DNA from 2 places in the Brevibacterium sp. FME37 genome. Region 1 is predicted to be linked to the other one. Evidence: predicted binding sites of a transcription regulator. Region 1 holds the regulator's gene; the other holds the start of a gene.
The links. Region 1 encodes LexA, which represses DNA repair genes until DNA is damaged. Its sites were predicted from a motif close to TCGAACANNTGTTCGA; they were not measured.
Positions count from the first base shown of each region.

Region 2: the regulator LexA is predicted to act here: its motif matches at 2,197-2,212, upstream of INT29_RS00920 (HNH endonuclease signature motif containing protein).

Region 1 covers NZ_JABUYE010000011.1:39,845-43,261, reverse strand. Annotated here, with positions in the region: gene INT29_RS13285 (ATP-dependent DNA helicase) at 1-823, shown strand, start outside; gene lexA (transcriptional repressor LexA) at 931-1,686, opposite strand; gene INT29_RS13275 (LysM peptidoglycan-binding domain-containing protein) at 1,921-2,259, shown strand; gene INT29_RS13270 (histidinol-phosphate transaminase) at 2,269-3,402, shown strand.
Region 2 covers NZ_JABUYE010000001.1:210,927-214,343, reverse strand. Annotated here, with positions in the region: gene INT29_RS00920 (HNH endonuclease signature motif containing protein) at 121-2,124, opposite strand; gene ruvC (crossover junction endodeoxyribonuclease RuvC) at 2,544-3,140, opposite strand; gene INT29_RS00910 (YebC/PmpR family DNA-binding transcriptional regulator) at 3,162-3,417, opposite strand, start outside.

The DNA of each region.
Region 1 (3,417 bases):
CCTCGTCGTCGCGCCGCTCAGCGTTGCCGGGACCATGAGGTCAGGGATCTTCGAAGAATCGACGGTGGTGGCCACCTCGGCGACTCTGTCGCTGGGTGGTAACTTCGACGCGGTCGCAGCGTCATTGGGACTCTTCGGCCCCGACGCCCCCAAATGGGACAGCCTCGATGTCGGATCACCCTTCGACTACGGCAAGCAGAGCATCCTCTACGTCGCAGCCCACCTTCCGCGTCCGGGCCGCAGCGGCCTGAGCGAACAGGCTCTGGACGAGTTGGAGGAACTGGTCACCGCGTCCCAGGGCGGTGCACTGGGACTCTTCTCCTCACGCGCGGCCGCGAATGCCGCAGCCGAACACCTGCGGGCGAAATTGGGCTTCCCGATCCTGCTCCAAGGTGATGACGGGCTGCCGTCGCTGGTCTCTCAATTCACCGCAGATGACCAAGCCTGCCTCTTCGGCACCATGTCGCTGTGGCAGGGAGTGGACGTGCCGGGCCGGACCAATCGTCTCGTCATCATCGACCGGCTTCCGTTCCCACGCCCCGATGACCCGCTGATGCAGGCCAGGTCGAGAGATGCCGATGATCGGGGAGTCAACGGGTTCATGGCCGTCAGCGCCACTCATGCCGCACTGCGCCTGGCACAGGGCGCGGGCCGCCTCATTCGGTCGACATCGGACAGGGGAATCGTGGCTGTCCTCGACTCACGCCTGCGCTCGGCCCGCTACGGCGGCTACTTGGTGAACTCGATGCCATCGATGTGGCCGACGACCGATTCGGCACTCGTGAAGAGCAGCCTGGGACGTCTGGCCGCCACCGAGAAATGACCGGAGACTGAAACGCACTGTGCCCCCGACCGATATCGGTCGGGGGCACAGCTAGTGGAGCCTGAGCGGTTGTCAGACCGACGAGGGCAGGGGCCTGGCCGGCTGTGTCAAAGGCGGCGAATGACCGTTACGACGAGACCCATGATCTGGGCATAGGTGCCATCGATGGGTTCGTAGTCCTTGTTCTGGGGGAGCAGCCACTGGTGGCCTGCCTTGCGCTTGAGGGTCTTCACCGTTGCTTCACCGTCGAGCAACGCAGCCACGATCTGACCGTTGTCAGCCGTGTGCTGTTTGCGCACGACCACCCAGTCGTCGTGGCAGATGGCGGCTTCGATCATCGAATCACCGACAACCTTGAGCAGGAACATGTCACCGGAACCGACGACCTGAGTCGGCAGAGAGAAGACGTCATCGACTTCCTGCTCGGCCAGGATCGGACCACCGGCGGCAATGCGACCCACCACTGGAACCTGGACGGTATTGTTGGCCAGCTCTTCGTACTTAGCCCGCTCTGCCTCTTCCTCTTCGAAGGGATTGACCACTTCGATGGCACGCGGGCGCTTCGGGTCTCGGCGGACATAGCCGAGGCGTTCGAGCTGCGAGAGTTGGTGGGCCACGCTGGAGAGTGAGGCGAGTCCGGCGGCTTTGCCGATCTCGCGCATGCTCGGTGGATAGCCGTTGGTGACGACTGCACGTTCGATGGTCTCGAGGACCAGGCGCTGGCGTGGGGTCAGACGGAAGTCGCCCTCGCCAGTGGAGCCTTCCGGAATCGAGACGTCTTCGTCATCGTGGCGGGCGGCCGCGATTTCGCTGGCGACGTCCTCATTACGAGGACGGCCTCTTCCTCGTTTGTTCTGAACCATTGCTCGTTCCCCTTCGTTCTATTCTCGCTGGCCTCACCGCTTGATCCTCACGTCGAGAATTCTCGTGTCAGTGCCGCCTGAGATGGTTCTTTCAGATCAATCAACAACGCTGGTTCCCTCTCATTGTCGCATAAATGTTCGAGTTGGACTGGACATATGTTCGATTGGCATGTTGAATAGAACAGACGTTCTACCTATTACGGGTGGAATCGTACGAAGGAAAGAGGTTAAGCGATGTCTGCACAGAACCAGGAACTGCGTTTCACCACTCGTGGACGCCAGGCGATGCGCCTGCTTCGGACCATGGTGTGCGCTCTCGTCATCGTCGGCGGAGCATTCTTCGTCGCCACGCAGTCGTTCTCGGCCGCGGCCGGAGCAGAAGCCGAGAGCACCGACATCGGCATCGACGCCGACGCGGTCGTCGTCGGCGAAGGTGAGTCGCTGTGGGCTGTGGCTGTAGATCTCGGGCTCGACCGAGACACTCGCGATGTGGTGTCTGACATCGTCGACATCAACCATCTGGCCACGCCTGTGGTGCACCCGGGTCAGACCCTGGATGTGCCCCAACGCTAGACTGATGCGGTGGGAAATAACGAGTCTTTGCCAGTACGTTCGGACCTAGTCGGCCTCAAGCCCTACGGGGCTCCGCACCTTGATGTTCCGGTGCAGCTGAACGTCAACGAGAACGCCTATCCGATCCCGGACGCCGTCGTAGAGAGCATGCGCTCGGCGGTCGACGGGCACTTCGCTGGACTCAACCGCTACCCTGACCGAGAGTTCGAGGAACTGCGCGAACATCTGGTGACCTACCTGCACGGAGTCAATGACCGATCCGGTCACACGGTTGGCCTCAGCCCCAACATGATCTGGGCGGCCAACGGATCGAACGAGGTCCTCTCCCATGTCGTGCAGGCATTCGGAGGACCGGGTCGCACGGTCCTCGGATTCACTCCCAGCTACTCCATGCACCCGCTGATCACCACCGGCACCGGTGCCACCTGGCAGTCGTCAGCACGCAACGATGATTTCACCCTTGATGCTGAAACCGTCGGCGCCGAAGTTGCGGCAACCGATCCCGACATCGTCTTCCTGTGCACACCGAACAACCCGACAGGCACCTCGATCGGTCTCGACGTCATCGAAGCCGCATACGACAACTGTTCGGGCATCGTCATCGTCGATGAGGCCTACGCCGAATTCTCCAGGCCTGCACGAGCCTCGGCGATGACCCTCCTGGCCGGGCGCCCTCGTCTGGTCGTGTCCCGCACGATGAGCAAGGCATTCGCCTGTGCAGGTCTGCGCCTGGGCTACGCCATCGCGGCCCCGGAGCTCATTGACGTCATGCGCCTGGTTCGCCTGCCGTACCATCTCTCGGAAATCACCCAGGTCCTCGCCTGCACTGCGCTGGAACATGCTGATCTTCTCCTGGAGAACGTCGACCGACTCATCGACTCGCGCGATCGAATCTCGGCACATCTGAGCAACGTCGGATTCACCGTCTACCCCAGTGATTCGAACTTCGTCCTGTTCGGCAACATCTCCTCACCACATGAGCTGTGGCAGAAGCTGCTGGATCGAGGAATACTGATCCGCGACATCGGCATCACCAACCATGCTCGCGTCAATGCAGGCACCGAGGAAGAGACCGACGCTTTCCTCACAGCGGTCGACGAGATCCTGGCCGAGCCCCCCGGCATTCTGCTGACAACGGGCTGAGACGCATTCCATGGC
Region 2 (3,417 bases), on a different contig from region 1:
CGTGTGGGAACACTTGTACGAATCCAGGCTATCAGTTGGTCTTCCGGAACCGGCCTCGACATACCGACGATATCAAGGCACCGCCCTGTTGCAGACAGCGTTGAAGGCATCATCAGCCAACTATTGGGACGGGAATCCTTCCCCGCCGGAGAGTCCATCGATGATCGCCTGCGCGACGAACCTGGAATGCAGGATCGGGCGCCGTTCCACGTCGATGCTGGGCGGCGGAATCCAAGCGGGACGGCCGTCGTGGAGCATTCGGGCATACCAGTCTGATTTGTCGATCAGGTGGTGGTGCAGCCCGCATGCCAATGTGAGGTTGTTTATATCAGTTTTGCCTTCATTGGCCCAGGGCACGATGTGGTGAGCATCGCACCATCCCGGCGGTGCGTCGCATCCGGGGAATGTGCAGCCTTGGTCTCTGGCCGCCAGTATTGCCACTTGCCTGTTCGTGGCATATCGGCCTTCGGTGGAGATTTCCATCGTTTTGGCTTTGTCCGACATCAGGTGGAAGAAGACTGATCCGTTCAAGCCTTCGCTGGCTGCCGTTGATAGCGGAAATTCGGCTTCGCAGCCGGTGGATGCGCGTCCTTTTCCGGACGTGATGTCTTCGGCTTTCGCTGTGACGACCAGGGCGAATGGTGAACCACGGCCTATCCGATCCATTTCGACGCGGGAGATCATTGTTGCGAAGCGTTCGTAGATTCGGTTCCTCACTGTGCCTTGGCCCGTACCCGTATCGATCGGTGTGCCGTCTTCGCGTACGCCGAAGACTGAGGACTTCTCGTTTCGCAGATGATCTGCCAGTGGAGCGTCCGCGACTTCTCCGGCCAGAACTGCTCTGAAGATATCGAACTCGGGCTCGTCGAGATCCTCGTCGTTCGTGGTTACCCGCTCATTGCCTTGTTCCTGCAGATCTTCTACGGGTCCCGGCGCACCCTGCCCGATTTTCGAACTGCTTCCAGGCAGTATGCGCGAAGTCAGCAACCCGCTCAGGACTCCCCCCGATACAGGATCCAGCAGTCCTCTGAGAACCCAGGTCCCGTCATCGCGGGCTCGAACGTTGACGTAGCAGCGCCCACGATCCGGCGGGAGCTTCGGCTCTTCTCCGTCGGGGTTGAGACGGTCCAGAATAGCGGCGAAGATCGTCTTCAAATCTGAGACCCGAACACGCGGCGCTTTGTCCACGAGGTCTGATTCCACTGTGTCGCGAGTTTCGGCCGATACCCAGAACGGCAGTTTGGACAGGCAGTCGTTGATCGTGGTCGCCTGACCTGCCGAAAGCACTCCAGCGTGCAGAGCCTTGGCAACGATGGGGTTGACGGGTTCTCTGGGTTGGCCCGTCATATATGCGCGGCTGCCAAGATTCTTGGCGAGCTCGGTGCGTCGGTTGGCTTCATAGCCGGTCAGGTTGAAACGGTTCTGGACCAGCGCCTTCGTCGTCTTTGCCCCGTAGTCGGCGGGTGTCCCACACCGGTCGTAGACCGATAGTGCAACGGCCGACATCGCCTCGAGGATGCGGGTGGCGGTTTCGATCCCATTGACAACTGTCATCGCCTGATCGGGCCCCAGAGGGCGTGAGAAACTCAGCAGTTCGTCTTTGAGAATGGTGAGACCACTGATGCTGCGGGTCAGTTCAGGAGCAAGTCGGTCGAGGTCACGCCATTCGGTCTCGGACAGGAGTGGGTGAGGAACCGTGGCAGCCGGTTCACTTCCATCTCCAGGTGTGGATTGGCCGCTGCCGTCCGTGGGCGTGCCAGCATCTGAATCGAATGTCTCCGCATCGCCCAGAGAAGCAAGCTGCGCCTCCACCACGGCAGAATCGCCGGGAGGAATCTGCTCATCATCACAGTCTTCTAGGGGCCTCACGGGAACCGCGGCGATCGAATCGAGCTTCCCCACCAGGGGGTTGCCAGTCAGGTCCATTCCAGCGGCTTCGAGCTGCTCACGAAGCGATGTCGGCTCTGATCCCGTCGCCGGCGCCGCCGATGGTTCGTTTCGACCGGCAACGGACTCCCCCGCCACCGCGTCAGATCCGTGCCGGCTCGCACCAAGTTTCCGCCGAGCAGCACCAAGTGAGCGTTTGTCGCTCTTTCCTGGCGTCTGGTCGGGGGTGAGAGTCATCGCCTGTGCGTCCGTTCGTCAACAACATTGTTGCGTGATTAATCTCATTATAATAGCGCCAACATCACTTGTACAGACCTATATTCGATTCTTCGGTCATAGTTTCTATCCCTTTCTAGTATGTTCGAATCGCAGCTGCCTCCAATCAGTATCTGCCCAGGGCAAATAGAACTGCGAACACAGAACAACGAGTACAGAGAGACACACAACCAACCCACTACATCGAGAGCCGGGTGCAGATTCCCGGTACCCGGATTCTCGGGCTCGTGCACTCCAAACAAAAATAGCCGCCACACCTGCCTCGCATTGCGAAACGAAATGACGGTGAACAGAAAAGAATGACGGTGAAACGAAGTGCCAAAATCACGGCACAGCAGAGCACCGGCAGAACACCAGCAGCACGCACAACCGCTATGACGCTATTTGGAGTTGCGAAGGGCCTTGGCCCACTGCTCCTGTGCCTTCGTCATACCTGCGCCTTGGCGGCCAGCGCTCTTGCGCTCGTTGAGGTCTTTGTTCGCTCCGGGGGTCGATTGTCCGCTCAGCGCCCCGCGCCATGAGTGGCAGATAGCAATCGCGAGAGCGTCGGCGGCATCGGCCGGCTTAGGTGCCGCGTCGAGTTCGAGGATCCGGGTCACCATGTTCGTGACCTGCTTCTTATCAGCGCGTCCCGATCCGGTGATGGCGGCTTTGACCTCGGAAGGCGTGTGCATGGCCACAGGCAGTCCACGTCTCGCGGCAAGGCCCATCGTCAGACCCGAGACCTGTGCAGTGCCCATGATCGTGGAGACATCGTTGCGAGCGAACACGCGCTCGATGGCGACGACATCGGGACGGTACGTGTCCAACCAGCTGTCGAACGCCTCGGCAAGGGCGCCCAAACGCAGGTCCACGGAATCCGTGGATGGTGTCCGCAGCACATCGACTGACACCATTTTGACCTTGCGGGCGGGCAGGGTGTCAATGACACCCAGCCCGCACCGGGTCAGGCCTGGATCAACGCCGAGGATTCTCATCGGTAACCATGTTCGATGCCATCACGCATCGAGTTCGGCAAGAACCTCGTCGCTGACATCAGCATTGGAGTAGACGTTCTGTACCTCGTCGCTGTCTTCAAGCGCGTCGATGAGGTTGAAGACCTTGGTGGCTGTTTCCGCGTCCAGGCTGACTTCGATTCCGGGCACGAACGATGCTTCGGCCGAGTCGTAATCGATGCCTGCATCGACAAGTGCTGTACGCACGGCAACGAGGTCAGTGGCTTCGCAGATGATCTCGAAGTTCTCACCTTCGTCC